2 regions of the Sphingomonas sp. 77B genome follow, and region 2 is predicted to be linked to the other one. Evidence: riboswitches for the same ligand, from Rfam matches in the RefSeq annotation. Region 2 holds a riboswitch; the other holds the start of a gene.
What was found. Region 2 has a riboswitch for cobalamin ahead of cobW (cobalamin biosynthesis protein CobW). Riboswitches for the same ligand answer to the same signal wherever they lie in the genome.

Region 1: it holds a riboswitch for cobalamin, as region 2 does, so the genes downstream of both, AC1GI4_RS11390 (TonB-dependent receptor) here and cobW (cobalamin biosynthesis protein CobW) in region 2, are expected to answer to the same signal.

What each region holds. Positions count from the first base shown of each region.
Region 1 is NZ_JBWMBY010000001.1:2,397,623-2,413,347, reverse strand. It holds gene pepN (aminopeptidase N) at 1-906, shown strand, start outside; gene AC1GI4_RS11410 (alpha/beta hydrolase) at 1,042-1,974, opposite strand; gene AC1GI4_RS11405 (tRNA-binding protein) at 2,195-2,554, opposite strand; gene AC1GI4_RS11400 (glutathione S-transferase family protein) at 2,541-3,212, opposite strand; gene AC1GI4_RS11395 (PepSY domain-containing protein) at 3,266-4,744, opposite strand; gene AC1GI4_RS11390 (TonB-dependent receptor) at 4,680-6,809, opposite strand; cobalamin riboswitch at 7,023-7,243, opposite strand; gene AC1GI4_RS11385 (hypothetical protein) at 7,332-7,658, shown strand; gene AC1GI4_RS11380 (IS110 family transposase) at 7,662-8,588, opposite strand; gene AC1GI4_RS11375 (entericidin A/B family lipoprotein) at 8,849-8,995, opposite strand; gene AC1GI4_RS11370 (hypothetical protein) at 9,055-9,936, opposite strand; gene AC1GI4_RS11365 (hypothetical protein) at 9,939-10,121, opposite strand; gene AC1GI4_RS11360 (PAS domain S-box protein) at 10,118-11,605, opposite strand; gene AC1GI4_RS11355 (CsbD family protein) at 11,638-12,015, opposite strand; gene AC1GI4_RS11350 (hypothetical protein) at 12,053-12,373, opposite strand; gene AC1GI4_RS11345 (hypothetical protein) at 12,936-13,121, shown strand; gene AC1GI4_RS11340 (DUF3597 family protein) at 13,172-13,594, opposite strand; gene AC1GI4_RS11335 (DUF4142 domain-containing protein) at 13,754-14,338, shown strand; tRNA gene AC1GI4_RS11330 (tRNA-Met) at 14,598-14,674, opposite strand; rRNA gene rrf (5S ribosomal RNA) at 14,722-14,836, opposite strand; rRNA gene AC1GI4_RS11320 (23S ribosomal RNA) at 14,969-15,725, opposite strand, start outside.
Region 2 is NZ_JBWMBY010000001.1:3,131,125-3,146,849, forward strand. It holds gene AC1GI4_RS14685 (HoxN/HupN/NixA family nickel/cobalt transporter) at 149-1,204, shown strand; cobalamin riboswitch at 1,227-1,442, shown strand; gene cobW (cobalamin biosynthesis protein CobW) at 1,622-2,659, shown strand; gene cobN (cobaltochelatase subunit CobN) at 2,665-6,045, shown strand; gene AC1GI4_RS14700 (cobalamin biosynthesis protein CobG) at 6,042-7,166, shown strand; gene AC1GI4_RS14705 (precorrin-8X methylmutase) at 7,166-7,795, shown strand; gene cobI (precorrin-2 C(20)-methyltransferase) at 7,792-8,517, shown strand; gene cobJ (precorrin-3B C(17)-methyltransferase) at 8,514-9,263, shown strand; gene AC1GI4_RS14720 (cobalt-precorrin-6A reductase) at 9,239-9,985, opposite strand; gene cbiE (precorrin-6y C5,15-methyltransferase (decarboxylating) subunit CbiE) at 9,984-11,183, shown strand; gene AC1GI4_RS14730 (cobalamin biosynthesis protein) at 11,177-11,527, shown strand; gene cobM (precorrin-4 C(11)-methyltransferase) at 11,524-12,288, shown strand; gene AC1GI4_RS14740 (cobyrinic acid a,c-diamide synthase CobB) at 12,285-13,592, shown strand; gene cobA (uroporphyrinogen-III C-methyltransferase) at 13,601-14,323, shown strand; gene cobF (precorrin-6A synthase (deacetylating)) at 14,320-15,084, shown strand; gene cobO (cob(I)yrinic acid a,c-diamide adenosyltransferase) at 15,465-15,725, opposite strand, start outside.

The DNA of each region.
Region 1 (15,725 bases), 730 kb from region 2:
CGGTACGAGGCGATGCAGCAGCTGATGCTCGACACGCTGGTCGCGGGCACGATCCATGGCGCGGTGAAGGGGCAGGCGGTGATCGATGCCGTCACCCGCACGCTGGAGGCCGAGGGGCTGGAACTGGCCTTCCTGGCCGAAGCCGTGCTGCTGCCGTCGGAGAATTTCATCGGCGACCAGCTCGCCACCGTCGACCCGGACGCGATCCATGCCGCGCGTGAGGAACTGCGCACGCAGCTGGGGCAGGCGTTGCTGCCGACATGGCGGCGGCTCTATGCCGAGCTGGCGCAGGGCTCTTACGTTTATTCGCCCGAGGCCAAGGGCCGCCGCCGCCTGCGCAACGTCGCGCTCGGCTATATCGCGGCCAGCGGTGCGGAAGACGCCGCCGCGCTGGCCTTTGCGCAGTTCGAGGCGGCGGACAACATGACCGACCGGCAGGCGGCGCTGACCACGCTGGTCCATTCCGACGCCCCCGAACGGGAAGAGGCGCTGGCGCATTTCCATGCGCGTTATGCGGATAACGGGCTGGTGCTCGACAAGTGGTTCCAGACCCAGGCGCTGTCGTCGCGCGCCGATACCGGCACGGTGGTCGAGCAGCTGGTCCGGCATCCCGACTTCACGCTGGCCAATCCCAATCGGGCACGGGCGGTGCTGGGGGCGTTCGGGGTGAACCAGCGCGCGTTCAACGCCGCCGACGGCTCGGGCTATCGCTTCCTGGCCGACCAGCTGATCGCACTCGACCGGCTCAACCCGCAGACCGCCGCCAAGCTGCTGCCGCCGCTCGGCCGCTGGCGCCGGTTCGACGCCAAGCGTTCCGCCCTGATGCGCGCCGAGCTGGTGCGGATCGTCGAGACGCCGGGCCTGTCCAAGGATCTGTTCGAACAGGCTTCGAAGAGCCTGGATTAAAGCCATTCCTCCCCAAGCTCTGCTTGGGGAGGGGGACCGCCCGGCGGAGCCGGGTGGTGGAGGGGCATTCTCGCTGGCCGGGACACCCCTCCGTCAGGCCTTCGGCCTGCCACCTCCCCTTACAGGGGAGGAATGTTACTGCGCCTTCGGCTGCAAAAACCCTTCCATCACGATCCAGCGATAAAAGGCGTCGAACCAGCCGGTGCTGGTCGTCTTCTTCGGATACATGCCGAAGCCGTGGCCGCCCTGGCCGTAAAGGTGGAACTCGACCGGCTTCTTCGCCGCCATCCACTGGTCGATCAGCCCGAAGCCTTTGCCCGCGAACAGCGGATCGTCGGCGGCGATCGCGGCGAACATCGGCGGCGCGTCGGCGGGCACCGTCATCGGCTGGAGCGGGCCATAGATGTCGCCGATAAAGGCGGGCTTGGCCTGACCGTCGAGCACCGTCGCGACAGTCAGCATCGCGCCCGCCGAAAAGCCGACCATGCCGATGCGGTTGGGATCGACCTTCCACTCGCCCGCCCGCTGGCGGACCAGCGCGAAGGCGGCGCGGGAATCGGCGATTTGCGGCGCGAGGCCCTTCAGCGCTTCCTCCGGGTTCGGCCGCGCGGCGGGGCGGGCCACGCTGGAGAACATCGCCGCCATCGACTTTTCGAAATCCCCCATATCGGCGGGCGTCTGGTTCAGCCGGTACTTCAGGACGAAGGCGGCGATGCCGCGATCGGCCAGCGCCCTGGCCACGTCCCAGCCCTCATTCTGCATCGACAGCGTACGGAAACCACCGCCGGGTGCGACGATGACGGCGGCGCCCGTCGCCTTGGCGGGGTCGGGCAGGAAGGGAGTGAGCGTCGCTTCGGTCACGTTGCGCGCGAAGACACTGTTATACTGGCTGTGCCAGCTTTCCTTGTTCTTCGCGCCGGGCAGCGGCCCTGTGTTCAGCGGAATGGCGGTCGGCTGTGCGGGTGTGGCGATCGGCGCCATCCTGTCGGCCTGCGCCATCGCGGGTGCCGCCACCGAGAGCGTTAGCAAAGCGGCCAGCGCATGGCCGGCCCAGCGTTTGGACTTCATATCCCCTCCTGTCCTCCGTGGGTTATGTCCCTACGGTCGGACGGGGATGGTACGCTTCGCGGCGTGGGGTGCAAGGGGTAATGTTAAGGCTAACAGGACGGCGGGGCGTGGGCTTCGACTTCGCTCAGCCTGAACGGAGATTGGGGGTCGGGGCCGGATACAAAACCCCGTTCAGCCTGAGCGAAGTCGAAGGCCAAGGGAATCCCTCACCCCGAATCCCTCAGAACAACCGCCCCCCATTGGGCACCGCCAAATCCGGCGCGACCAGCACCACGTCCCCGTCGGCATCGGGAAAGCCCAGGGTCAGCACCTCCGACATCATCGGCCCGATCTGGCGCGGCGGGAAATTGATGACCGCCGCCACCTGCCGCCCGACCAGAGTCTCGGGCGTGTAATGCCGCGTGATCTGCGCCGAGGAGCGCTTCACCCCAATCGCTTCCCCGAAATCGATGGTCAGCTTGATCGCGGGCTTACGCGCCTCGGGAAAGGGTTCGGCGGCGATGACCGTGCCGACGCGGATGTCGACCGCCAGGAAATCCGCGATCCCGATCTGCGCGGCGGGCGCATCAGAAGTCGACATTGTCGTAATGCGACGGCGGCGTGACCATCTCCATCCGCTCGGACAGCAGCGGGCGGAACGATGGGCGGCTCTTCAGCCCGCGATACCAGCGCGCGGTCTGTTCATGCCCCTTCCAGTCGATACCGCCCAGATAATCGGCGACCGAAATCTGCGCCGCCGCCGCAAGGTCGGCGAGACTCATCGTCGCCCCGCCCAGCCAGTTACGATGGTCGAGCAGATAATCGGTATAGTCGAGATGGCCGACGGCGGCCTTCATCGCCTCGCGCAGGCCCTTGGCATCGGGGCTGCCGGTGCGGGCGACGCGCTTGACCATGCGTTCGTGGAGCAAGGGGCCGGTCACGTCCTGATAGAAATGCGTGTCGAACCACGTCACCAGCCGCCGGATCTCGGCGCGGCCGACGGCGGTGCCGTTTATCATTGCCGACTTTTCGACCGTTTCCTCGAAAAACTCGCTGATCGCCATCGAGTCGACCAGCAGCATGCCGCGCTCCTCGTCGACCATCACCGGGGTCTGCCCGGCGGGGTTCATGTCGAGGAACTCGTCGCGCCGCTGCCAGGGCGACTCGCGGACCAACTCATAACCGACGCCCTTCTCGCCCAGCAGCAGCCGGACCTTGCGCGAAAAGGGACAGAGCGGGAATTGGTAGAGTTGCCACATGCCGCCCACTTAAGCGGGCGGGACGCGCGACGCCAACCCCGCCGACAATGTTTTCACCCCTTCCCGCGTACGGGGCGGCGCAACCGTCGCTGCCCAAGCACGAAACCGCTGATCGACAGGACCAGCCCGGCCAGCGACCAGAGCCACATCCAGCCGGTCCAGACCCAAGAATGCGCGGTCAGCCACGGCCAGTCCCAGGTGTGGAGCAGCGTATAGACCCAGCGATAGGCACGGCGCGTGCCATCCTGCCGCTCGACCAGTTCCCCGCTGATCGGATCGACATAGAGCCAGGTCGCCGCCGCATCGTCGAACCGCATCCGCCAGAGCGGCAGACGGGTCGCATCGGTCCAGTAGAAGTCGGGCCACGCCAGCCATTCGCGCGCCACCCGTCGTCCGCCGGGCACCAGCATCGCGGCGCGCAGCGGATAAGCCGCCTGGGCGGGGGCCAATGTCGCCTGGTCCAGCCAGCGCGGGTGCGGCGAGGCGCGGTCGACCGCGATCCGCGCGAACCCGGCGTCCCCGCTCCATTCGATGCTGCGGGCATAGGGCGTGATCCGGGCCAGCCGGTCGAGATCGCGCGGCTCCCCCGCCCTCCCCGCATACTCCCGCATCACCGTCGCCGGAGCCTCGCCTCCGGCAAAAGCATGCCCCGGATCGACCGATAGCCAGCCACTGACGATCCAGGTCGTCAGCATCACGCCACCCGCCAGTCCGCTGACATGATGCCAGAGCATCCAGCCGCGATAAGGGGTCATCCGCCCGCCCCGATAGCGCCGCCGTCCAGCGCGGAGCCGCAATATGCCGATCCACAGGCCGGTCAGCGCGACCGCGATGCATGGCCCCGCCACCCACATCACCGCCTGCCGCCAAGCCTGGCGATCGCGGCGCAGGATGGTGGGGTAAATCCAGTGCGGCACCGAGCCCAGCCAGTTCCAGATACGCTGGCCGCGCGTCGTCCGCTGCACCGGCTGGCCGGTCAGGCTGGAGATATAGAGTTCGGTCCCCGCCGCATCGTCCAGCGCGACCTTCCACAGGGGACGATGCCGGTCGAACCCGCCCGCCACCGTCCACTGATCGTCGACCATCCGCTCGACTTGGCGAACCGGCCCGGCAAAGCGGTTCGCCACGCGCAGGGCCATTGCAGCATCGACCGGGGCGATCGATCCACCCTCCGCAGACAGGATGCGGGTATCCCCCTCGCGGCTTTCGATCCGCCAGACCGGCGCTCCGTCGCGCATCTCCAGCGTGATCCGCCGGGCATCCCGCACCGCCGGGGGCTGCCCGACCCGCGCCCAGTCGATCGGCTGCGCGCCCGCCCAGCGCTGCGCCGGTTTGAGCGACGGATAGGGCACGTAGAGCATCACCAGCCCGCTCGCGAACCACATGGCGAACAACAGGCAGGTGACGATGCCGACCCAGCGATGGGTGAGAAAGGCGAGCCGCAAGCCCGCCTTCCCCCAATGCCGCTCAGAACCCGGCACGAAACGCCACATCCAGCGCACGCGGGCGGCCCAATATCCATTGCTGGTCACCATAGGCCGTGACCGCATAGGCCTTGTCGAACAGGTTATAGACGCGGACATCGACCGCCAGACGCGGCGTCAGGGCATAGGACAAGGTCGTGTCGACCGTCGCATAGCCCGGAATGCGGAACGCCTCGCCATTGTCGGAAAAGCGCCGTCCGACATAACGTAAGCCCGCACGCAGCTGCACTTTGGCCGAAGCATCCCAGCGCAGCCAGAGATTGGCCAGCGTCTCGGGCACGTTCGGCGAGGTGCGGCCGCTATAATCCACGCCGCTCGAGCGGAAATCGTCGAACCGCGCATCCAGCAGTGTGCCGTTGGCGTCGATGCCGAAACCCTGCGGCAGGTCGAACGTCACCGCCGCCTCGACGCCTTGCGACGACCGCTGCCCGACCTGTTCGACCGGGCTCGCCAGCGTACGCTGGGCTAGCAGTCCGGTCTTGACGATGCGGTAAGCGGCCAGCGTGGCGGTACCGCGGCCGTTCGCGAACAGCCATTTGGCCCCCGCCTCGACCTGATGGCCTTTGGCATTGCTGAACTGCACCTGCCCGGTCGACACGGTGGTCAGCGTACCCAGCGGATCGACGCCGGTGGCATATTGCGCATAGAGCGAAAGGGTCGCCACCGGCTGATAGACCAGCCCCGCGCGCCACGTCGCGTTGCGGAACGTCTTTTCCAGCACGAAGCGATCGGGCGTGGCGACGGTCCAGCGGCGGATGGTATCCACTTCATAGCGGACACCGCCGACCACCGACCATTTGGGCCCCAGCGTCACCCGGTCTTCGGCGAACACCGCCAGCGCGGTGGTGCGGGTGCGATAGCGCGGGGCGATTCCCTGCGTATCCAGGAAACGACCGGGATCGAAGGCGAAGGGATCGACCGCATCGACCTGCTCCACCGATCCGAAATCATTCTCGTGCGTAAAGCGAATCAGATTGGCGTCCACCCCGACGACCAGCGCATTGGCGATGCCCGGCGCGATCCCCGTGCGCCAGGTGGCGCTGGCCTGATCGCCCCATTGGGTCAGGTCGTGGCGGATGCCATAATTGCTGCTCCGCCGGATCGTACCGGGCGTGCCGGTCGAACCATCCGCGCAGGCGCCGCTCGCCCCCACCCAGCAATAATTCTCCAGATTGCGCCAGAAGCGGTCGCTTGTCAGCACATAGGCGATGTTGGACAGGCTGAGCGAAGCGCTCGGCGTCCAGTCCACCCGGATCGAAGCACGGTCGTCGCGGAAGCGCATCCGCCCATCGCCGACATTATAGTTGCGATCCCGTACCCGTAGGTCGAGCCGCCCGTCGATCAGCGGGGTGCCGAAATAGGCCATGGGCCGCTGGTCGCCATGATCGCCGCGCACCGTCACCGCCAGCGTCGACGACGGCGTCCAGCGCAAAGTGCCCGACAGCGCGACGCTGTCCGAATGTCCCCGATCGACAAAGCCGTCCGACCGGCGATAGCTGGCATCCACGCGGTAGCCGAGCGTCGGGGTCAGCGGCCCGCCCAGCCCGGCGGCGGCGCGGAAACTGTCCTGCCCGCCATAGCCGATCTCGGCCTGGCCATGGGTCTGCGCGGTGGGCGCGCGCATCACAACATTGACCGCACCGCCCAGCGCGCCCTGCCCGTAAAGCACCGAGGCAGGTCCGCCCAGCATGTCGATCCGCTCGACCATCCAGGGGTCGGTCGGAAAGGTGATCGTCCCCGCCGCCGGGAACAGTCGCACCCCGTCGATCAGTTGCAGCACCGACCCCTGCCCCGAAAAGCCGCGCGCGGCGAGTGCGGTGCCGCCATTGCCGGGATCGGCGACGCTCGACAGGCCGGGTGCGCGCGTCTCCGCCTCGACGATCGACAGGTCGCCGCGCGCACGGATCATATCCCCGTCCAGTGAGGTGATGCTGGCGGGCGTCTCCAGCGGGGTCAGGCCGAGGCGACTGCCGGTCGTATTGACCGTGTCGAGCGCCGGTTTCTCGCGCGCACCGACCACCACCACGGTGGGATCACCCCCCTGTTCCTCAACCCTTTGCGCCCCGGCATCCGTCGCCCCCAGCAGAAGCGCCGCGCCACCCAACAGGACCAAAGGAACCTGTCCGAATCTGTTATGATATATCATTTTATTGCCTATAGCGTCTTGTCGCAAACAAGCCGAGGCCTTGCCGCCCGATTCCGGGCAGCCGGGTGCCATGCGTGCGGCACGCTATTTCCCGCATTCGACATGGCCCAACCCTGCCTCCGCCACTCATGGCGTCGCTCGTCGGAAAAGACCTAGCCTCGACCATCCCCTGGACCGGGCATGAGCGACCTGACGCCGGCAGGTCTCCTGGCTCACGGGTCGTCGCGGATGGATGCGCCTTCCCAGGTTGCCCCAGTGGCTGGATCGTCCCGATGGCCGACCCGTGCATTTCCGCTCACCGCTTACAGTTGCAGGGACAGCCGCGGATTCGGGGGCTGCCCCCCTCACCGTGTTCCCTTTTAATCCCCCTTGTCGGGGGAACCGGCGCGATCATTCTGCCGGATCATTCCGGCCCCGTATCGCTAGGCGGTGGCAGGAGGTTGCGTCAAGCGGGATGAGGTCGCGGCAGGCTTGCGCTATGGCAACGGCATGGCACGCAGGAACCGCTATCTGATCGCGACGATGCCCGATGGCTATGTAAAGACGATCGGCCCCACATCGCAGCCCTTCACCCATTATTGGCGGATCGTCGCCGATCTGGGCGGCGGCAAGACCGAAGTCTTTTGGGGCCACGCCAAATCGCGCAAGGGGGCGATGGCGAACGATGCCGCCATGGCGGAGGCGGTGCGACAGCGGGGTTGGGTCGGGTACCAGTTCGAGGTGGTCGAACTTGTCGAGGCGGATGAAGCGCCGGATAAACCAAAATCCTCCCCGGCACGGGGAGGGGGACCGCCGCGAAGCGGGGGGCAACTGTGATGCTCATGAGAGAGCGATAGGCTGTCGCTTTCGGATCATGGCGTTGAGGATGACGAGGAGTTGGCGTGCGACGGCGATAAGGATGGTCTTTGGCGCCTTGCCTTTGGCTCGCATCCTGTCGCGCATAGCGGTGAGGACGGGGATGCGCCGTGAGGCATTGAGGGCGGCGATGTAGAGGGCTTCGCGGACCTTGCGCCGCCCGCCCCAAATGCGCCTGGCGCCGCGCCATGTGCCACTTTCGCGGGCGTGGGGAGCGAGGCCGGCGAGCGAGGCGATCTTTCGACGGCACAGCGTGCCGAGTTCGGGAAGTTCACCGAGCAGGGTTGCCAGGACGGTGGGCCCGATGCCGGGAACAGCCGTCAGCAGCTGGGCCTGTTCGGACAGGGCCCGATCCTGGGCGATGAAGCCTGCGATCTGGCGGTCGAGCTGGGCGATCTGCTGGCTGAGCAGGTCGATCATGGCTTCGATGGCTTGTGCGATTTCGGGTTGGCCTGCGCTGTGGCGATGCAGCTTTTCGGCTTTGCGCATGTCGACCAACTGTCTGCGGCGACGCAGGAAATCGGCCAGGCGTGAACGGGCAGGGCTGAGCGGGATGGTAGCGGGCAGGTTCAGCGCTGCGCCCATCTGCGCGAGCACGCGGGCATCGACGCGGTCAGTCTTGGCCAGCGTGCCGGTGGCTCTGGCGAACTCGCGGGCCTGACGCGGATTGACGCGCGAGAAGGGATGGCCGCGTGTCGCCAGCGCGGCGATCAGGTCACCGTCGCAACCACTGGTCGCCTCGAAGACAAGGCGGATGTCGTGGTCGAGCGTGTCGAGCCAGACGGCGATGGCATCCGGTGTATTGGCGATCCGCCCGATCCGGCCCGATGGCAGCTCGCAGATGTCGATGACGGCACGCGAAAGGTCGCAGCCGATAACGGCTTGTGGCATGGTATAGGCTCCTGTCCATGTCGTGCGGGATCAGCAGTCCCAAGCAACTGTTCAGGGTTGTGACCAACGCGGAAGGGACCCTTGCTCCCTATCGGGCTCCAGACCCTCGGGGGGGACGGGCTCCCTTCCGCAACATCTTCATACCACCGTCGCATCAGACATGGGGGGGGAATGCGATAAGGGGACGTACCCGGCGGCACGCCCCCTCCACCATCCTGCGGATGGTCCCCCTCCCCTTACAGGGGAGGAAGATTCAGGCTTTACTTCTTCGACTTGTCCTGGCCCGAAGCGTCCGAAATTGCGGACCCGGCCGAGCGCAGGTCGCGGCCCGCGCCGTTCACGGTGTTGCAGGCCGACAGCGTCAGCACGGCGAACAGGGTAGCACCCAGAGCGATCTTCTTGGTCATGACGATCTCCTCGAAAAAGGGGGTGCGGCGGGCCCGATACGCCGGCCCGCCGCGGGTACTCAGCGCAGACGACGGCGGCTGGCCGCCGTTGCGCCAAAGGCGGAGGCACCGGCGCCGATCAGCAGCGCGAGCACCAGGATGAACGAGGTCTTGGCACCGGCCCCGGCAGCGGCGTCGGCCGCCTGCTTGGCCTTGGCGACCGCTTCGTTCTTGGTCTGGACGAATTCGGCCTTGGCCTGGTTCACCTGCGCCTGGGCCTGGTCACGGCTGATCTTGCGCTGGGCCGCGACGATGTCGACGACGCGCTGCTCGGCCCGGACGCCGTCTGCACCGCCACGCGCCATGGCGGGCAGCTGCTTGGCGATTTCCTTTTGCGCCTGTTCCGGGGTCATCTGCGCCGGATCGGCAGGCGTTTCGGTCAGATACTTGGCGGCCTCGTTCTGGACGTCGGTTTCATCGACACCGGCGACCTGCGCGACCTTCGGCGCAGCGGCCCCGACGGTCGAACCGGCGGCACCCGCCACCGCACCCACGGTACGGAACGCTCCACCGATGATCCCGCCGACCGCCGAGGTCAGCAAATACAGGGTCAGGATCAGCGTGACGCCCCACACGACCAGGCCGTGGACCAGCGCGTCGAACTTCTCGGTCACGCCCGACATGCGCGCCGCGGCATAGCCGCCCGCGCCCAGCGCGACGACCGTGGTGATGAGCCAGTAGAGGCCAGCCCCGATGCCGAAGCCCGCCGCGCCCGGCGTCGACCCCTGGACCGGATCGACCATCGACAGGCCGATGCCGGTGCCCAGGATCCCCATCACCAGCTGGACCGCGACCGCGATCACCACACCGGCGAAGATCGCCCCCCACGAGATCCGGCGCCCTGCGCGCAGGATCGCGTTCTCCTCCGCCGGGACATAGCCGGGCGTTACATGCGTAGCCATATTCACTCCTGTTCTTTCGATTCTTGGGCAGGACCGGCCTGTTCGGCACGCGTCGCTGCCGCCTGTTCCTTGCGCCCCTTGCTGATCTCGACATCGTCGCCGATCAGCTTCCCGATCGTCTCGCGTGCCGCACCCTTGGCATGACGCACGCGATCGTCCGGATTCCTGAAACTCTTGTCGGTCATGCGGGAACCTCCCGGCGGCCCAGCGGACCCTCGCCATCGAAGCCGCGCGCATGCGCCCAGGCGGCGGCGGCGGTGCGCCGGTTCACGCCGATCTTGGCGTAGATGCGCGCGACATGGTTGCGCACCGTATTACCCGATACGCCCAGCGCGCGGGCGATGCTCTTGTCGTCCAGCCCGCGACAGATCAGGCCCAGCACCTCACGCTCCCGCGCGGTCAGGTCGTCCAGCCCGACGCCGTCTGGCTCGTCCTGCGGCGCGCGCAGCCGGGCCAGCTTGTCCATGATCGACCGGCTGAACCAGCTGGTATCCTTCATCACCGCGTCAATCGCCTCGACCAGCTCCAGCTCGGTCGCCTTGCGGCGGGTAATGTCCTGAAACGCCCACAGCACGCAGGTGTCGTCGCCCAGCGTGATAAGCTCGGTCGACACCAGGCAGTCGCTGCGCCCGCCATCCTTGGCGACGATCCGCGCCTCGACGCCGCGCAGGTCGCGTCCCTCGTCGATCGCCGCCTCGATCTCGGCCCGGGCGGCATCGTTCGCCCAGAGGCCGACATCGGCGAGCGAGCGCCCGATGATCTCGGTCGTGCCATAGCCCGTCAGCTCGGCGAAGCTGGCATTGACCTCGCACAGCACATGCCCATCGCGCGCGCCGATCGCCATCGGCACCGGCGCCATCTGGAAGGTGCGGGTGAAGCGCTCCTCGCTATGGCGCAGCGCCGACTCGGCCTTCCGGCGCGGCTCCAGATCGGCGAAGGTGAACAACATGCAGGGCTGGTCGCCCATGTCGATCGGCTGGCCTGCGACGATGACCAGCTTGGTCCCGCCGCCCGGCAGCGCCAGTTCCGCCTCCATCTGCGGAATGGTCCGCCCCTCGGCCAGCCGCTCCTTCGCCAGCTCCAGCCGCTCGGCCCCGCGCAGCACGTCGATGTCATAGACGGTGCGGCACAATATCTGGTCGCGGGCATAGCCGGTCATTTCGACAAAGCCCTGGTTGACCTTGACGAAGCGCAGATCGGCCAGGCGACAGATGATCGCCGGTGCGGGGTTGGCGTTGAACGACTGTTCGAACCGATCCTCCGCCTCATAGCGCGCGGTGACGTCCTGAAGGATCAGGACGACGCAGGTCGGCTCGCCCTCGTCCCGGTCGTTGAGCACCAGGCTGCGCACCTGATGCACCCAGCGCGGCTGCGCCTCGCCCTCGACCGTGACCTCGACCACGACCTCGGAAAAGGACTCGCCCGCCGCGACCCGCTCGACCGGATAGTCGTCGGCCTCGAGCCGGTGGTTGTTGCGGTAGCGCAAGCGGAAACGCCCGCGATACTCGTCCACCGTCCGGCCCAGCTGCTCCAGGCGTTCGACCCCGTGCATCGTCAGCGCGGCGTCGTTCGCCCAGAGCAGGCTCTGGTCGGGATCGACCAGGATCACCCCCTCGTCCAGCCCCGCGACGATCTGTCGCAGGTGCCGGAGGTCGACGGTGTCCCGCATGGTGGCGAGCGAGGGGGCCAAGGCGCCCGTCCTTAGTCCCGGCGCCCGTGGATCAGCGCGGCGAGCGCATAGCCGCCCAGCGCCGCAACGACGGCCCAGACCACGCCGTTATTGCCGTTGTTGGCGCGCACCGCGTCCACGGCCTTTTCCGACCCGCGACGCGCGGCGGCGACCGAACGATCGGCGGCGTCGCCGATCCGCTCACGTGCTTCCTCGATCAGGCTGGGAGTCGCATCCGCGACGTCGCCCGCGACCGACTGGGCACGGCCGAACAGATGCTCGGCGCTGCCCGCGACCTGATCGGTGACGCCCGCCACCTTCCAGTCGCGGCTATCGACCGCATCACCGATCGCCTTTTCGACCTTGCCACCGAAATGGCGCGCATTGCCGTGAAGTTCATGCTTGTTCATCGTTCGTCTCCGAATGAAATTGGGGGGGCGGGGGGCGTCAGAGGACGACGTTGCAACCGGCGGCGGCCTTGCCGACCTCCAGCGCGATCTTCGGGTCCTTGATCTCGCCCGCAACGCGGATCAGATCGCCCACGGTCAGCTGGCCGGGATTGGGATCGTCGCGGCGATAGGCTGCGGCGGCATTGCCCAGCTGCTGCAGCTGACCCAGCGATAGGTTGCGCTCCAGCCGCTGGCCGACACAGGTCGAACGCTGGCTGTCGAGGCCATAACGCTCCAGGCCGGTGGCGATCCGCGTCGAAGGCGGCGTGCAGGCCACCGCGACGAGCGCGATGCCGATGCTTGCGAGGATCCTGGTCACCCGGTTGCTCCCATGCGACCGGCCGCGAAATACGACCGATCTGGCCGGGTACAACTTATGATAGGTTAAGCCGTTCCTGGTATTTTTGCGGCAATGGTTGGTAGTCTTCTACCAAAATTGGCTGGTCAGTCATTCTCATCGACGCCGTCGTCGATCATCGCAGGCCATTGCCTGCCAAAGGATTGCGGCAACAAAGCACTGGATTTACTAGGCAATTCAGCGCGTCAGCTTGTCTTGCCCTTCCGCAACCGGCACCATCCTACCCCCGACATGGTCGATATGAACCAGCGGGCGACGCGGGAGGATGATCGATGACGATCGCGCCCATCGCAGGGCCCCAGACCTACCAAGCGACGGTGGTCGAGGATCCCCACCCTCCGCACTCAACCAGCCGGGCCAGTCCTATCCGCAGGCCCCTTCCCAAAGGTTATGCCCGTTTCCGTGTCACCGCCCCCGATGCCAAGGTGTGAAGGTCGGTCTGGGGATGATGAGACGGCCTGGTCGAACCAGAGCCACGCCAACCTCATCGTAGACAATCTGATTGCGGCCGCTTCTGATCGTCATGACCTATGGTATGACCAACGATATTTGCCCCGGTGCCCCTCGCAGCGATCCTCGCACCAATGCGACCGTTCTGATCGCGGCGGGGATCAGGAATGCCTTCTATATCTCGACGGATACCGGGCAGGAATTTCAAACCTGGCGGCGCAACCCACAGGCGATGGCGCCTTGGCTATTCCGAGAGTGACAAAAAAAGGGGGCGGCGGTCGTGCGGACCACCGCCCCCTTTGTATAGATTCAGTTGCGCAAGCTGTCGGGCACGATCCCGCCATTTTCGGCGAGCTTGGCCATCACCGCCTTGTGAAGGGCGATATTCTGCTCGGCGGAACCGTCTTCGGCGGCGTGGACGCCCAGTTCGTTCGCCAGTTCCTTGCGGGCCGAGAGGCTCGAATCCAGGTCGAGTAGCTTCAGCAGGTCGACGATCGAGCTCTGATAATTGCCCCCGCCGCCCTTCATCGACGCCATCTCCGACAGTACCGCCCCGACATCGACATTCTGCGGCGCAGGCGCGGGCGCAGCGGCGGGAACGGGCGTAGGCGTGGCAACCGGCGCCGAGGGCGCCGACGGTGCCGGGGCGGGTGCGGCAGACGGAGCGGGGGCGTCCTGGTCCTTGCTGCCATGGTGGAATATCTTGTTCAGGATATTGCCGAAAATGCTCATCGGGTGGTTCCTTCGCTGATCGGATGGCGATGCCCGCTTCAACGACGCAAGCGCGTGGCCGATCCGTGGCTCCCGAAACGTCCGCGCCACTGTCCATGGGAACGTCACGGCGCGACAGGCGCTTAGACCCTATCTGTATCGTCTTATCAGGGGTTTGCCATGACCATCCGTTCGACCCTCATCGCCACCACGGCGCTTCTCGCGCTGGCCGGATGCGGCCAGAAGCAGGATAGTTCCTCGGCCGTCGCGACGAACAGCGCCGACACGTTCAATCAGACCGATGCGTCCATGCCCAATGCCACGCAGACGCCAGCCGTGAGCGCCGCACAGAGCTTCGTCAACACGGCCGCGGCCAGCGATGCCTTCGAGATCGAGACCTCGAAGCTCGCGCTGACCAACGGAGCCTCGGCTTCGGTGAAGTCCTTTGCCCGCAAGATGATCGACGCGCATAGCGGCTCGACCGCAAAGCTGAAGATGCTCACCGCCGAAATGAACCCGGCTTTGACGCCCGATGCGACGCTGAGTGCGCAGCAGCAGGCGACGCTGGACCAGTTGAAGTCGCTAAAGGGCGAGGCGTTTGACGAAGCCTATATCGCCGCGCAGGCCTCTGGCCATCAGCAGACGCTCGATGCGCTCAAGGCTTATTCTGTGACAGGTGACGTGCCGCAGCTCAAGAGCTTCGCCACCGACCTCATCCCGACCGTGACGGCGCATCTCAACATGGCCAAAGGTCTCAAGGCGTAAAGCCGATCGCCTGCGGCCACATCGGGTCGCTTATCGGGAAAAGGGCGGACATGGCATGTGCCATGCCTGCCCTTTTCGTTTTCCCTGTATTTCGAACGTCGTGACGCCTGTGAGCGATCCGTCATTGGATTGCAGGGTCGCTATCCCCATCCACGATCGTCGATGCTTGCGGCCCTTCAGCAGCGCCGCCCTTACGAAGCTATGTATAAAAGGACGCAGAAAACCCCGCAGCAGGTGGCTACGGGGTTGAAAGTAGGTATGGTTGCGGGGGCAGGATTTGAACCTGCGGCCTTCAGGTTATGAGCCTGACGAGCTACCGGGCTGCTCCACCCCGCGAGAAGGGGGAAATTGTGAATGGGTTTTGTGTATTCGCGGGCTGTAATGCCTGGCGACGCCCTACTCTTCCACTGCTTGAGCAGTAGTACCATTGGCGCAGTCGGGTTTCACGGCCGAGTTCGGGATGGGATCGGGTGGGACACCGACGCTATGGCCACCAGGCAATAGAGTCCGCGAATACAGGCCCCATCTGTTGGGATGGGGCGTTTGGGTATAAAATCGATGCGTGCACTGGCTGTGTTGATGACCGCACCCTGCCATCTAGCCCAGGGCTGATGGTGGGGGTGTGGAGCTCTCAAGCGCGAATAGGACAATTAGTATCGGTTAGCTCCATGCGTTACCGCACTTCCACATCCGATCTATCGAGGTCGTGGTCTTCGACCGTCCTGAGAAATCTTATCTTGAGGGAGGCTTCCCGCTTAGATGCTTTCAGCGGTTATCCCGTCCGTACATAGCTACCCTGCTGCGCCGTTGGCACGACGACAGGTACACCAGAGGTACGTTCAACCCGGTCCTCTCGTACTAGGGTCAACTCCTCTCAAATTTCGACGCCCACGGCAGATAGGGACCAAACTGTCTCGCGACGTTCTGAACCCAGCTCACGTACCACTTTAATTGGCGAACAGCCAAACCCTTGGGACCTGCTCCAGCCCCAGGATGTGATGAGCCGACATCGAGGTGCCAAACAACCCCGTCGATATGAGCTCTTGGGGGTTATCAGCCTGTTATCCCCGGCGTACCTTTTATCCGTTGAGCGATGGCCCTTCCACGAGGGACCACCGGATCACTATGACCGACTTTCGTCTCTGCTCGACTTGTCAGTCTCGCAGTCAGGCTGGCTTATGCCATTGCACTCTAACAGACGGTTTCCAACCGTCCTGAGCCAACCTTCGCGCGCCTCCGTTACTCTTTAGGAGGCGACCGCCCCAGTCAAACTACCCGCCACAGAGGGTCCCTGTACCGGTTTCACGGTACGAGGTTAGACATTAAACAACAACAGGGTGGTATTTCACCTATGGCTCCACATCGGCTGGCGCCAATGCTTCAAAGC
Region 2 (15,725 bases):
AGGATATATTGTATCATGCGAGCGACGCCATCCGGCCGACCCGAATCGGAACCCCGCCCGGCGTGCGCCCGCCCGAGGCTGGAGACCGCCGCGACAGCGGAAGGGGTGGCCTTAGTCGCAACGGCGCTGTGCAAGGCGTGATTCGCCCATGTCCGAAGTTTCCGCCCGACCATCTTTGAAGCGTCGCGTCACCCTGCTGATGGGGACGCTGGTCATCGTCAATATCGCCGTCTGGGGCTGGGCCTTCAGCGTCTTTGCGGGCAACAGCCTGATGCTCGGGACCGCGCTGCTCGCCTATAGCCTGGGCCTGCGCCATGCGGTGGATGCCGATCACATCGCCGCGATCGACAATGTCACCCGCAAGCTGATGCAGGATGGCCAGCGCCCCATTGCGGTCGGCCTGTGGTTCGCGATCGGCCATTCCGCCATCGTGCTGATCGCGGCGACCACCGTGGCGCTGGCCGCGAGCACCCTGTCCGACTTCGAGGCGTTCGGGCAGAGCGGCGGGACCATCGCCACCATCGTCTCGGCCAGTTTCCTGTTCGCCATCGCGATCATGAACCTGATCATCCTGCGCGACGTCTGGACCCGGTTCCGCCGCGTCGCGCGGGGCGAGCCGATGGCGGAGGCGGATGCGGGCATGCTGTTTTCGGGGCAGGGGCCTTTGTCGCGGCTGTTCCGACCGCTGTTCCGGCTGATCCGGCGCAGCTGGCACATGGCGCCGCTCGGCTTCCTGTTCGGGCTGGGCTTCGACACCGCGACCGAGGTGGCGATATTGGGTCTGTCGGGGTCGCACGCGGCGGACGGCGTGTCGCTGGCGACGATCCTGGTGTTCCCGGTGCTGTTCGCGGTCGGCATGGCGCTGATCGATACCGCCGACGGGCTGGTGATGCTGGGCGCCTATGAATGGGCGTTCGTCCATCCGCTGCGCAAGCTCTACTATAACATGACGATCACTTTGGTCTCCGCACTGGTCGCGCTGGTGATCGGCGGCATCCAAGCGACCGCCTTGCTCGCCGAGCGGTTTGGCTGGACCTCGGGACCGTTCCGCTATGCGGGTGCGCTGTCCGAGCATTTCAATGTGCTGGGCTTCGCCATCGTCGGGCTGTTCGTGGTCTGTTGGGGCGCGAGTTTCCTCCTCTATCGCTGGCGCGGGTTCGCCGCGATGGAGGCGCGAATTGCCAAGCCCGGCGCGGCGGGATAAATGCCGCACATCGGGGACGAAAGTCCCCGAAGATCGCGCCGGTGCCCGCAAGGGCTTTAAACGGGAATGGGGTGCAAATCCCCGGCTGTCCCTGCAACTGTCAGCGGCGAGCGAGCGATGCTGGTGCCCCCTCCCTTTCACTAGGGCGCGAGGCACGGCCACTGGAGTGATCCGGGAAGGCGCATCGCATCCGCTTTGACCCGCGAGCCAGGAGACCTGCTGGCGTCATGGTCGCTCTTGCCTGGACCCAGGGGGTGGTCGGGGCACGGTTCTCCGTCGGGGAGCGACGAAGCCATGCGGCCGGGGCCGCATCGGTCGCCGACCAGCGGGGCGGACGCATTACTCGCGCCCGTCCGTCACCGCTTTCGGCGATGGGCCCCGTCCGCGCTCGCTCGTCCGGCGCGTCGGAGAAACATCATGCGTGACCTCTCCAAGGTCCCCGTCACCATCGTCACCGGCTTTCTGGGCGCGGGGAAAACCACGCTCATCAGCCATCTGATCCGCAACGCGGGCGGCCGTCGCCTGGCGGTGGTCGTCAACGAGTTCGGCACTTTGGGCATCGATGGCGACATCCTGCAAAGCTGCGCCATCCCCGATTGCCCGGCGGAGAATATCGTCGAGCTGGCCAATGGCTGCATCTGCTGCACCGTCGCCGACGACTTCATCCCCACGGTCGAAAAGCTGCTGGCGATGGAGCCGCGCCCTGATCACATCCTGATCGAGACCTCGGGCCTGGCGCTGCCCAAGCCGCTGCTGAAGGCATTCGACTGGCCCGCCATCCGCTCGCGTATCACCGTCGACGGCGTGGTCGCGCTCGCGGATGCCGAGGCGGTCGCGGCGGGCCGCTTCGCCCCCGATCTCGATGCGGTGGAGGCGCAGCGTGCCGCCGACCCCAGCCTCGACCATGAAACCCCGCTGTCGGAGGTATTTGAGGACCAGCTGGCCTGCGCCGACATCGTCCTGCTGACCAAGGCGGACTTGGCCGGGCCGGAGGGCATCGCCAAGGCGCGCGCGATCATCGCCGCCGAGGCCCCGCGCCCGCTGCCGATGGTCGAGGCGGTCGACGGCATCGTCTCCGCCGAGATCGTGCTGGGCCTGGAGGCGGCGGCCGAGGACGACATCGCCGCGCGCCCCTCGCACCATGACGGCGCGGACGATCACGAGCATGACGATTTCGACAGCATCTCGGTAATGCTGGGCGAGGTGGAAAGCCCCGAGGCGATCGCCGCGCGTATCGTGACGCTGGCCGAGCAGCAGGATATTTTGCGCGTGAAGGGCTATGCCGCGGTCGCGGGCAAGCCGATGCGGCTGCTGGTCCAGGCGGTCGGCCGCCGCGTGCGCACCAGCTATGACCGGCCCTGGGGCGCAGGCGAGCCGCGTGGCACGCAGCTGGTCGTCATCGCCGAGCATAACCGGATCGACCGTTCGGCGATCGAGGCCGTGCTGAAGGGCTAAGGCCGGTGCATCTCGTCTTTCGCGAGAGCCATGGGCTGGAGGAACAGGCGGTTCCACAGGATCTGGGGCAGCGCCCCGGTGATGTGGTCGTCCTGTCCTTCTCCGACAGCGACCTCAGCGCCTTTGCGGCGGGCTGGCGGGCGGCGGGATTTCCCTGGTCGCTGCGGCTCGCCAATCTCGCGGCGCTGGTCCATCCGCTGTCGGTCGATACCTATGTCGAGCAGACTTTGGTGCATGCGAAGGCGATCCTGATCCGGCTAATCGGCGGGGCGGCGTATTGGGATTACGGCCTGCGCGAGGTCGAGCGGCTGGCCCGCGAGCGGGGCATCACGCTGGCGGTGCTGGCGGCCGATGGGCGCGAGGATCGGCGGTTGGCGGGGGCTTCCAACGTGGGGGAAGCGGTGGTGCGGCGGTTGACGGCGCTGTGCGATGCGGGTGGGGCAGGTGCGGCGGGTGTGGCTTTGCGTGAAATCGCGGCGTTGCCGTCCGTGGCCCTTGCCCCTCCCCAACCCCTCCCCCTGCCGGGAGAGGGGCTTTCAAGGGACGCGGTGACCCCAAGCACGCCCCTCCCGCAAGCGAGTTGCGGGTCGGCCATGCCCCCGGCATGGCCTGAACGATGCGGGGCATCGTTCACCCGCAACTGGGATGGGGGAGGGCCCTCTCCGCACGTAGCCCCGGTCGGAGGCTGGTCCCCAAACGGCGCATCATGCCCCGCCGCCGCCCTGCTAACCGCAACCCGCCCCCGCATCCTGATCGTCTTCTACCGCGCCTATCTCGCCGCCGCCGATCTGGAGCCGATCGCCGCCCTCCACGCCGCGCTGGAGGAACGCGGTTTCGACCCCATCGCCCTGTTCGTCCCCTCGCTGAAAGCCGAGGGTGCAGGCCCCTGGATCGCGCGCTGGGTCGGCGCACTCACGCCCGCCGCGATCGTCAACGCCACCGCCTTCTCCGCACGCGGCGAGGACGACACGATGCCGCTCGACGGGGCGGGCGTGCCGGTGTTCCAGGTCGCGCTCGCCACCAGCGACCGCGCGGGCTGGGAAGCCTCGGCGCGGGGGCTGTCGCCCGCCGACCTCGCCATGCATGTCGTCCTGCCCGAGATCGACGGACGCCTTTTCGCGGGCGTGGTCAGCTTCAAGCAGCCGGGCGAGCGCGACCCCGATTTCGACATCGCCCTGCGCCTCCACCGCGCCGAGCCCACCCGCATCGCGGCGGTCGCCGATCGGGTGGCGGGCTGGGCCAGGCTGGCGGCGACCCCGGCGGCGGAGCGGCGGCTGGCGATCCTGTTGTCCACCTATCCGGGCAAGGACTGGCAGGCGGCGCATGCGGTCGGGCTGGACGGATTCGCCTCGACGGCGGCGATCCTCGAAGATTTGGGTCAGGCGGGTTATGACGTGGCGTGCCCGGCCGATCTGCCCGAGGCGCTGATCCATAGCCGCATCGCATGGCCGGTCGCAGCCTATCGCGAGGCGCTGTCCACGCTGCCTGAAACCTTGCGCGCCGATCTTCTGGAAAGCTGGGGCGCGGTCGAGAACGATCCGCTGGTGGAGGGCGATGCCTTTCATTTCCCCGCGCTGGCGCTGGGCAAGGCGATCGTCGCGCTCCAGCCCGAACGCGGGCGGCGCGACGTACGCGCGGACGAATATCACGATCTTTCGCGCTGCCCGCGTCATTCCTATGTCGCCTTTTACCTCTGGCTCCGTGCGCAGACGATCGACGCGCTGGTTCATGTCGGTGCGCACGGCACGCTGGAATGGCTGCCCGGCAAGGCGGTCGCGCTGTCGGACGCCTGCTGGCCCGAGGCGTTGACCCGCGACTGGCCGGTCCTCTATCCCTTCATCGTCAACGATCCGGGCGAGGCGGCGCAGGCCAAACGCCGTCTGGGGGCCGTCACCATCGGCCATGTTCCCCCGGCTCTGGTCCAGGCCGGAACAGGCGCGGGGCTGGGGCGGCTGGAGGCGTTGCTCGACGAATACGCCAATGCCGATGGCCTCGACCCCGCCCGGCGCGACCGGCTGCGCGCGCTGATCGCCGAGGAGGCGGAGAGCGTCGGGCTGGGCGAGACGCTGGGGCTGGCGGGAGCCGAGGATCCGCTCGTCCGGATCGACGCCTTTGTCTGCGACGTGAAGGACAGCCAGTTCGGTGAGGGGCTGCATGTCTTCGGGCGCGGCGAGCAGGGGGCGGCTGAGCGCGCGGGGTTGCTCGCCGGGCTGAACGGTCAGCGGGTGGCGGCGGGGCCTTCGGGTTCGCCTTATCGCGGGCGCGCCGATGTGCTGCCCACGGGCCGCAACCTTTATGCGATCGACCCGCGCGCAGTGCCGAGCCGGGCGGCGCAAGCCCAGGGCGTGAAGCTCGCCGAGGAACTGCTTCGCCGCCACATGCAGGAGGAGGGCGATTATCTGCGCACCCTGATCGTCGATCTCTGGGGATCGGCGACGATGCGCACGGCGGGCGAGGAGTTCGCCATGGCGCTGCACCTGATCGGGGTCGAGCCGGTGTGGGACCATCGCTCCGAACGGGTGACGGGGTTCGAGGTGATGCCGCTGATGCGCTTCGACCGGCCGCGCGTCGATGTGACGCTGCGCGTGTCGGGGCTGTTCCGCGACGCCTTTCCGCATCTGGTCGCACTGTTCGGGCAGGCGGTGCGGGCGCTTGGCCAGCGTGACGAAGCGCCGGACTGGAATCCTTTCGTCGGGCAGGCGACCCCGCGCGTCTATGGCCCGGCGCCGGGGCGTTACGGCGTCGGGCTGGACCCGAATGCGGGTTACGACGAAGCGGCGCGGATCGAGGCGGGGCAGAGCTGGCTCGCCGCCTCGGCCACCGCGCTCGACGATGGCGACCGGCGCGACGCGGCTGGTATCGCCGCGCGGGTGGCGGGGGCGCAGGCCTTTGTCCATCTCCACGACCTGCCCGAAAGCGATCTGCTGCTGGCCGCCGATTATGCCGCGCATCAGGCGGGGTTTGCGGCGGCGCGCGCGGCGCTGGGGGAGGGGGCGGCGTCGCTCTATCATCTCGACACGCGCGATCCGGCCCATCCCAAGGCGCGGACGCTGGCCGAGGAGATCGCCCGCACCGTCCATGCCCGCGTCGCGAACCCACGCTGGGTCGAGGGGATGATGCGCCACGGCTTTCGGGGCGCTGCCGAGATCGCGACGACGCTCGACCATCTGGGCAGCTTTGCGCATTTGGCCGACGCGGTGCCCGCCGCGCTGATCGACCTCTATTGGGATGCAACGCTGGCGCAGGACACGGTGCGCGACTTCATGGCGCAGGCGAATCCGGCGGCGCTGGCGGCGATGGAGGCGCGCTTCGCGGCGCTTCACAAGGCGGGACTGTGGCGGACGCGGCGCAACTCGGTGCTGGCGATGCTGGACGGCGACGCATGAGCGGCTTCGTCGTTAAGGGCTGGTGCCCCGATGCGTTCCGGCCGATGATGGCGGGCGACGGCCTGCTGGTTCGCGTCCGCCCGCCGCTGGGGCGGTTGGCCGCCGCGCAGGTCGAGGGGCTGTGCGAGGTGGCCAACGCCCATGGCAATGGCCAGATCGACCTGACGGCGCGCGCCAATCTGCAACTGCGCGGCGTGACCGAGAAGGGCTGGCCCGTGCTGCTCGAAGAATTGCAGGCGCTGGGGCTGGTCGATCCCGATCCGGTGCGCGAGGGGCGGGGCGCGATCCTGGTCGATCCCGCGTGGCGCGAGGGCGACGACACGTACGGCATCGCCACCGAACTGCGCGCGCGGCTGGCTGAATTGCCCGCGCTGCCGGGCAAGGTCGGCTTTGTCGTCGATGCGGGCGCGCGGCCGATGCTGAGCGACGCGCCCGGGGATTTCCGTATCGAGCGGGCGGCGACTGGCGGCCTGCTGCTGCGCGCCGATGGGCGGGCGACCGGTGTCGCCACGTCGCGCGAGGATGCGGTCGACGCCCTGATCCGGCTGGCCCACTGGTTCGTCGCGAGCGGGGGGCAGGCGGCGGGGCGGATGGCTCGGCATGGCGCGACCCTGCCAAAATGGGCATCGGGTGCGGTGTCGTCCGCCCCCGCCGGTGAATCGCTGCGACCCGGTGCGCATCCGATGGGGGCGGTCTATGGCTTGCCTTTCGGGCGCATCGACGCCGCAGAGCTTGCCGCCTTCGTTCGCACGCATCGCGTGGCGCTTCGCCTGACGCCGTGGCGGATGCTTCTGGCCGGGGGAATGGCCCCGGCGCCTGCCGCCGCCATGGTCCTGGAAGACGCGCCCATCCTCCATGTCGATGCCTGTGTCGGCGCGCCCGCCTGTCCGCAGGCCAGCGTCGCGACCCGCGATCTGGCCGCCCGTCTCGCCCCGCTCGTCACCGGCCGCCTGCACATATCGGGTTGCGCGAAGGGCTGCGCACGGGCACGGGCGGCGGACTGGGTGCTGACCGGGCGGGAGGGGGCTTTCGACCTGGCCCGCAACGCCCGCGCCGGGGCCGCGCCCCTTCACACCGGATTGACGCCCGAGCGGGCGGTCGCGCTTCTCGGAGCCTGTTGATGCCCTATACGTACGAAACCGACGGCGCGGCGATCTATCGCCAGTCCTTCGCCATCATCCGCGCCGAGGCGGAGCTGGCCCGCTTCGACGCGGAGGAGGAGCCGGTCGCGGTGCGCATGATCCATGCCGCCGGGCTGGTCGAACTCGCGCCCTCGATCCACTTCTCAAGCGGTTTCGCGGTGGCGGGGCGGCAGGCGCTGGCGAATGGTACGGCGATCCTGTGCGACGCGCACATGGTCAGCGAAGGGGTCACGCGCACGCGCCTGCCCGCCGACAATCCGGTGATCTGCACGCTGCGCGATCCCGCCGTGCCCGCCCTTGCCAGGGAGATGGGCACGACCCGCTCGGCCGCCGCGCTGGAGCTGTGGCGGCCGCATCTGGCGGGGGCGCTGGTGGCGATCGGCAATGCGCCGACCGCGCTGTTCCATCTGCTGACCATGCTGGAGGACCCGACATGCCCTCGCCCGGCGGCGATCATCGGCTGTCCGGTCGGTTTCGTCGGCGCGATGGAGTCGAAGGATGCGCTGTGGGAGGCGCAGCCCGTGCCGTGCGCCATCGTCAAGGGCCGCCCCGGCGGCAGCGCGATCACGGTGGCGGCGATCAACGCGCTGGCGAGCCGCGCCGAATGACGGGAACCGTTCACGGTGTCGGCCTGGGGCCGGGCGCGGCGGACCTGATGAGCGTGCGCGCCGACCGGCTGGTGCGCGGGGCCCGGCATGTCGCCTATTTTCGTAAAAGCGGACGGCGCGGCCACGCGCGCACCATCGTCGAGGGAATGCTGCGGGCCGACGTGGTCGAATATCCGATGGACTATCCGGTCACGACCGAAATCCTGTTCACCGATCCGCGCTACAATGAATGCCTGTCCGCCTTCTATGCGGAGTGCACCGCGCATATCCTGTCGCTCGTTCAAAGCGGCGAGGATGTCGTCGTGCTGTGCGAGGGCGATCCGTTCTTCTACGGCTCTTTCATGCACCTTTACAGCAGGTTGAAGGACCAGGTGCCTGTCGCGGTCGTGCCCGGCATCACCGGCATGTCAGGGGCCTGGACCGCCAGCGGCGCGCCGATCACCTGGGGCGACGATGTGCTGACGGTGGCGATGGCGACCCTGCCCGAGGACGAGCTGACCCGCCGCATCGCCCAGACCGACGCGCTGGTCGTCATGAAGATCGGCCGCCACCTGCCCAAGCTGCGCCGCGCCATCGCGGCGGCGGGGCGGACGGATCAGGCGTGGCTGGTCGAACATGCCGCCCAGGCTGGCGAGCGCGTGCGGCGGCTGAGCGAGGTCGAGGACGCGCCCGCCCCCTATTTCTCGATCGCGCTGATCCACGGCCAGGGGCGGCGGCCATGAGCGGCTGGCTGATCGTCGCGGGGCTGGGGCCGGGCGCGGAGGCGATGGTGACGCCCGAAGTGTCGGCGGCGCTGGCCGAGGCAACCGATGTCGTCGGCTATATCCCCTATGTCGCGCGCGTGCCCGAGCGGCCCGGCCTGACCCGCCATGCCAGCGACAACCGGGTCGAGCGCGACCGGGCGCTCCATGCGCTGGAGATGGCGGAGGCGGGGCGGCGGGTGGTCGTTGTATCGTCAGGCGATCCGGGGGTGTTTGCGATGGCGGCGGCGATTTTCGAGCGGGTGGAGGAAGACCCCGCCCGCTGGCACGACCTCGATATCCGCGTCCTGCCCGGCATCACCGCGATGCTGGCCGCGAGTGCGCGCGCGGGCGCGCCGCTGGGCCATGATTTCTGCGCGATCAACCTGTCCGACAACCTCAAGCCCCAGGCGCTGATCGAGCGGCGGCTGGCGCTGGCGGCGGAGGCGGATTTCGCCATCGCGCTCTACAATCCCCGGTCCAAGGCGCGGCCCGATGCGCTCGATGCCGCCTTCGCGCTGCTCCGCGAAACGTGCGGCGACGACCGCCCGGTGCTGTTCGCGCGCGCCGTCTCGACGCCCGAAGAAGCCCTGCGCATCGTGCCGTTGCCGCAAGCGCGCGGGGACATGGCCGATATGCGCACCGTCGTCATCATCGGGTCGAGCCGCACGCGCATGATCCCGCATGCCGGACGGCCGATCCTCTACACCCCCCGGACGGCGCCGTGATCCAGCCAGTCGAGCACCGCCGCGACGCTGCCCACTTGCGGGCGGGGCGGGATGAAGGGGCGGTCGATCATCACGACCGGCAGGCCGAGTTCACGTGCCGCGTCGAGCTTCGCCCGTGCGCCGGAGCCTCCGGCGTTCTTGGCGACCACCATTTGGATCCGGTGCTCGCGCAACAGGGCCAGTTCGCCCGCCAGCGTGAAGGGACCGCGATCGACCACCAGTCGGTGGTTCGGAAAATTGGCGGGCTCCGCCGCATCGACGAAGCGCAACAGGTAGAAATGCTGCGCAGCATGCGTGAAGTCCCCGATCGTCTGGCGACCAAGAGCCAAGAAGACACGCGCCGGTTCGGTGTCGAGTGCGGTCACCGCTTCGCCTGTGTTGGCCACGCGCGTCCAGCGGTCGCCGGGACCCTCCACCCATTCGGGCCGGGTCAGCGCGAGAAGGGGGACGCCCACCGCCGTCGCCGCCGCCATCGCATTGGCACTGATCCGCGCGGCGAAGGGATGGGTGGCGTCGACCAGATGGGTCATGCCCTCGCGCATCATGTAAGCGGCCAGCCCCTCGACACCGCCGAATCCGCCCACGCGCGTCGGAATAGCCTGCGCGCGCGGAGCCTCGGTGCGGCCCGCATAGCTCAGCACCGCGCGTTCGCCGCGCGCCGCCAGCGCGGTCGCCAAAGCGCTCGCTTCGGTCGTGCCGCCGAGCAGAAGGATGTGGCGCATGGCTGACTCCGAACCCTGGCTGACGATCGTCGGCATCGGCGAGGATGGCTGGGACGGCCTGACCGCCCCCGCGCGCGCCGCGATCCTGACCGCCGATAGCGTGATGGGCGCAGCCCGTCACCTGTCGCTGCTGGCCGAACAGGGCCGGGCGGAGCGGATCGTCTGGCCGGTGCCCTTTGCCGATGGCGTTCCCATGCTGCTCGAACGGCGTGGGCAAAGGGTGGTGATGCTCGCCTCGGGCGATCCCTTCTGGTTCGGGGCGGGGACGGTGGTGACTCGTCACCTGGAGCCGGACGAGTGGGTCGCCTATCCGGCGCCGTCCACCCTGTCGCTGGCGGCGGTGCGGCTGGGCTGGCCGACCGAGACGATCCAGAGCGTCGGACTTCACGCCCGCCCGATCGAGACGCTCCGCCCGCATCTGGCACCCGGCCAGCGGATATTGGCGCTGATGCGCGACGGGGCGTCGGTGACGGGGCTTGCGGCATGGCTGGCCGAACAGGGCTTCGGCGACAGCGTGCTTACCGTGCTGGAGGCGCTTGGCGGGCCGCGTGAGCGGGTGCGCGCCTGCACGGCGGATGCGCTCGACTGGACGGATATCGCCCATCCGGTCGCGGTGGCTATCGAGCCTGCGGGCTCGGGCCGGATCTTGCCCCGCGCAAGCGGACTGGACGATGACTGGTTCGCGCATGACGGACAGATCACCAAGCGCCCCGTTCGCGCGCTGGCGCTCTCCGCGCTCGCCCCGCGACCCGGCGAACTGTTGTGGGACATCGGCACCGGATCGGGATCGGTCGCGATCGAATGGCTGCTCAGCGACCCGACCACCCACGCCATCGGTTTCGAGCGGGACCCCGCGCGCCTGGCCCGCGCCGCCGCCAATGCGGCACGACTGGGGCTGGCACGGCTGGAACTGGTCGAGGGCGATGCGGTGGCCCAGCTGGCCGAGCGCCCGCATCCCGATGCGGTGTTCGTCGGCGGCGGCCTGTCGCGGCCGCTGGTCGACGCGCTGCGGACGCTGCCGCGCTGTCGCCTGGTCGCCCATGCCGTCACGCTGGAGACCGAGGCGCTGCTCGCCGAATGTCATGCGCGATATGGCGGCGAGCTGCTGCGCATCGAACTGGCTCATGCCCGACCGCTCGGCACGAAGCGCGGGTGGAAGGCGAGTTATCCCATCGTTCAATGGCGGGTCGCATGGTGATCGCCGGATTCGGATGCCGGGCGGAGGCGACGGCGGAGTCCTTCCGCAGCGCGCTGGCGGCGACGGGCATGCGCCCGGATGCGCTCGCCGTGCCCGCCGATCGCGTAGCGGTGATCGCGCCATTTGCCGAGGGGATGGCCGTCCATTCGATCGCTGCCGATCTGCTGCAAGATATCGACACCCCGACCCGCTCGACCGTCAGCATGACCGCGCGCGGCGTGGGCAGTGTCGCCGAAGCCGTGGCGCTCGCCGCCGCTGGATCCGGCGCGCGGATCGTCGTTACCCGTGTAATTTCCTCCGACCGCATGGCGACCTGCGCCATCGCCCAGGGACCTGAATCATGACCGTCCACTTCATCGGCGCCGGACCCGGTGCCCCCGACCTGCTGACCTTGCGCGGCCGCGACCTGATCGCCGCCTGCCCGGTTTGCCTCTATGCCGGATCGCTGGTGCCGGAGGCGGTGCTGGCGCACTGCCCGCCGGGTGCCAGGATCGTGAACACCGCGCCGATGACGCTCGACGAGATCATGGCCGAAATCTCGGAGGCCCATGCCAAAGGCCAGGACGTCGCCCGGCTCCACTCGGGCGACCTGTCGGTGTGGTCGGCGATGGGTGAGCAGGTCCGGCGCTTGCGTGAACTGGGCATCCCCGTCTCGGTGACGCCCGGCGTGCCGTCCTTCGCGGCGGCGGCGGCGGTGCTGGAGAGCGAGTTGACCCTGCCCGGCATCGCCCAGTCGGTGATCCTAACCCGCACGCCGGGCCGCGCCAGCGCCATGCCGGAGGGTGAATCGCTGGCCGCCTTTGCCGCGACCGGCGCGACGCTGGCCATTCACCTGTCGATCCACAATCTCGCCAAGGTCGTCGCCGACCTGACCCCGCATTACGGCGCGGATTGCCCGGTCGCGATCGTCTGGCGTGCCAGTTGGCCCGAGCAGCGGATCGTCCGCGCGACGCTTTCCACCATCGAGCAGGCCGCCGCCGACGGGCCGGAGCGAACCGCGCTGATCCTCGTCGGCCGCGTACTTGCCTCCAGCGATTTCGCCGAGAGCCGTTTGTATGCCGAGGGCTATGACCGCCGCTACCGCCCGGGGAACAGCCTGACATGACGCCGGGATTGATGATCGCCGCGCCCGCTTCGGGCACGGGCAAGACCACCGTGATGCTGGGCCTGCTCCGCGCGTTTCGGGATGCGGGACTCCGCGTCCAGCCGTTCAAGAGCGGTCCCGATTATATCGACCCCGCCTTTCACCGCGCGGCGTGCGGGCGGGCGTCGTTCAACCTCGATGGCTGGGCGATGCCCGCCGCGCTGCTCGATACGCTGGGCCAGCGCGGGGCGGATGCCGACCTGATGCTGGCAGAAGGCTCGATGGGGCTGTTCGACGGCGTCGCCAAGCCCGGCGCGACCGGCATGGGCAGCAGCGCGGAGACGGCCAGGCGTATGGGCTGGCCGGTGATCCTGGTCATCGACGTGTCGGGACAGGCGCAGTCGGCGGCGGCGACGGCGCTGGGGTTTGCACGCTACGACCCGGAATTGCGGGTGGCGGGGGTGATCCTGAACCGCGTGGCGAGCCCGCGTCATGAGCGGCTGGCAAAGCTGGGTTTTGAGGAGATCGGCCTGCCGGTCTTCGGCGCGCTGCCCCGTCGCGGCGATCTGGTCCTGCCCGAGCGGCATCTGGGGCTGGTGCAGGCGGTCGAGCATCCCGAACTCGACCGGCTGATCGGCGATTATGCCGCGTTCCTCGCGGCGCATGTCGATCTGGAGGCGGTGCGCGCGGCGGCCTATGCAAAGCCCGCCATGCCCATGTCCGGCACGCTTCCGCCAGCACCCGCCCAGCGGATCGCGCTGGCACAGGATGCGGCCTTTTCCTTCGTCTATCCGCACATGCTGGAGGGCTGGCGCGCAGGGGGGGCGGAGATTTTGCCCTTCTCGCCGCTCGCCGACGAAGCCCCCGACGCCTCGGCCGATCTGGTGTGGCTGCCCGGCGGCTATCCCGAGCTTCACGCCGGGCGGCTGGCGGCGGCGGAGACGTTCCGCGCCGGGCTCGCCGCCCATGCCGCGACCAAGCCGATCCATGGCGAGTGCGGCGGCTATATGGCGCTGGGTGAGGCGCTGATCGATGCGGAAGGCGTCAGTCACCGGATGGCCGGGCTGCTCGGCCTCGTCACCAGCTATGCCAGGCGGAAAATGCACCTCGGCTATCGCCGCGCGATCCTGCTCGGCGAGGTGGCGGGGATGCCCGAAGGCGCGGTGCTGGGCGGGCATGAGTTCCATTACTCGACCGTGCTCGAACAACCCGACGAAGCGCTCGCCCATGTCGTCGATGCGCAAGGCGAGGCGGTGCCGGAGACCGGGTCGCGGCGAGGGGCCGTGACCGGCACATTCTTCCATCTGGTGGCGCGCTGGTGGTGAGCGGGGTGGTGAGCGGGTTCGTGTCCCTTGTCGGCGCGGGGCCGGGCGATCCGGAACTGCTGACGCTGAAGGCGGTGCGCTGTCTGGGCGCGGCCGATGTCGTGCTGTTCGACGACCTCGCCGCCGGGGCGATGCTGAGCCATTGTCGCCCCGACGCCGAACTGATCGCGGTCGGCAAGCGCGCGGGCCGCGCGTCGCCCAAACAGGGCGAGATCGACCGGCTGCTGGTCGATCATGCGCTCGGCGGCAAGCGGGTCGTCCGATTGAAGTCGGGCGATCCGGGCGTCTTCGGGCGGCTGGAGGAAGAGATCGTCGCGCTGAAGGCGGCGGGCATCCCGTTCGAGATCGTCCCCGGCGTCAGCGCGGCGAGCGCGGCGGCGGCGGCGGCGGGCATCCCGCTGACCCGGCGCAACGAAGCGCGGCGGGTGCAGTTCGTGACGGGCCATGACGTCACCGGCGCGCTGCCCGCCGACCGCAATATGGCGGCGCTGGCCGATGCATCCGCGACGACGGTGGTGTTCATGCCCAAGCGGACCTTTTCCGCACTGGCCGAGGCGCTGATCGCGCACGGCCTGTCGCCCGAGACGCCAGCGCTGATGGCCGAGCATGTCGGCTGCCCCGACCAGCGCCTGACCCGCGCGAGCGTGGGTGAACTCGCCGCTCGACTGGCCGAGGGCGTGTCCGACAAGGCCGCGCTGATCCTCTACGGCCCGCTGATGGAGGATATGTGATCCATCTCGACCTGATCGGCATTGGTACAGGCAATCCCGACCACCTGACCCGCGCGGCGGAGACGGCGATGCGGAGCGCCGACCTGATCCTGCTGCCACGCAAGGAAGACAAGGCGGAATTGATCGACCTGCGTCGCGACATCTGCGCACAGGTGCTGGCGGGAACGAGCGTGCGGGTGGTCGAATTCGACCTGCCAGTGCGGGCGAGTGAAGGGGCCTATCTCGATACGGTCGAGCATTGGCACGATGCGATTGCCGAACGCTGGGCGGCGGAGATCGCCGCGCATCTGCCGGGTGGTGGGCGCGTGGCGTTGCTCGTCTGGGGCGATCCGTCGCTGTATGACAGTACGATCCGGATCGCGCGGCGCTTGGCCTCGGTCGAGCGGGTGACGGTGGTGCCGGGGATCACCAGCCTTCAGGCGCTGTGTGCGGCCCATGCCATTCCGTTCAACGCGGTCGGGGCGCCGGTTTTGGTGACGACCGGGCGGCGTCTGCGCGAGGGCGGCTGGCCCGAGGGGGCGGACAGCGTCGCGGTGATGCTCGATGGCGGATGCGCGTTCACGACGCTGGACCAGCCGGATGCGATGATCTGGTGGGGGGCCTATCTGGGCATGGACTACCAGGCGATCGAGGCCGGGCGGCTGGCGGATGTGGCCGAGCGGATTGTCGCGCGCCGGGCGGAACTGCGTCGGGTCCACGGGTGGATCATGGACGTGTATCTGTTGCGGCGGGGTGGGGATCTGGTGGGGGAGGGGGCGTGATAAAGTCCGTCACTCCGCCACGCGCCGCCCCCCTCCCGCAGGCGGGAGGAGATGGGGGAGGGTTTTGCCTCAAGCCGAGTCACCAGCGGCTTAACCCCCACCCCAAACCCCTCCCCCCTGCCGGGAGGAGGGGCTTAGCGCGTATCGCTCAGGCACAGGGCACTCCCCTCCCGCAGGCGGGAGGGGCTGGGGGAGGGCTTTGCCTCGAGCCGCATCGCCCGCGGCTTAACCCCCACCCCAAACCCCTCCCCCCTGCCGGGATGAGGGGCTTAGCGCGTATCGCTCAGGCACAGGGCACTCCCCTCCCGCAGGCGGGAGGGGATGGGGGAGGGCAACGCCACAAGCTCAACCGCTTGAGGCCTTGTCATTACACTGACGATTTAAAACTCGATGCCCTTTTGCGCCTTCACGCCCTGTTCGCGGAAGGGGTGCTTCACCTGCGTCATGTCGGTCACCAGATCCGCTGCTTCGATCAGCGCATCGGGCGCGTTGCGGCCGGTGATGACGACATGGGTCATCGCGCCCTTGGTCGCCAGCACCTCCAGCACCTCGTCGACCGGCAGATAGTCATAGCGCAAAACGATGTTCAATTCGTCCGCGACGATCAGGTCGTAGGACGGATCGGCGATCATTCGCTTGAC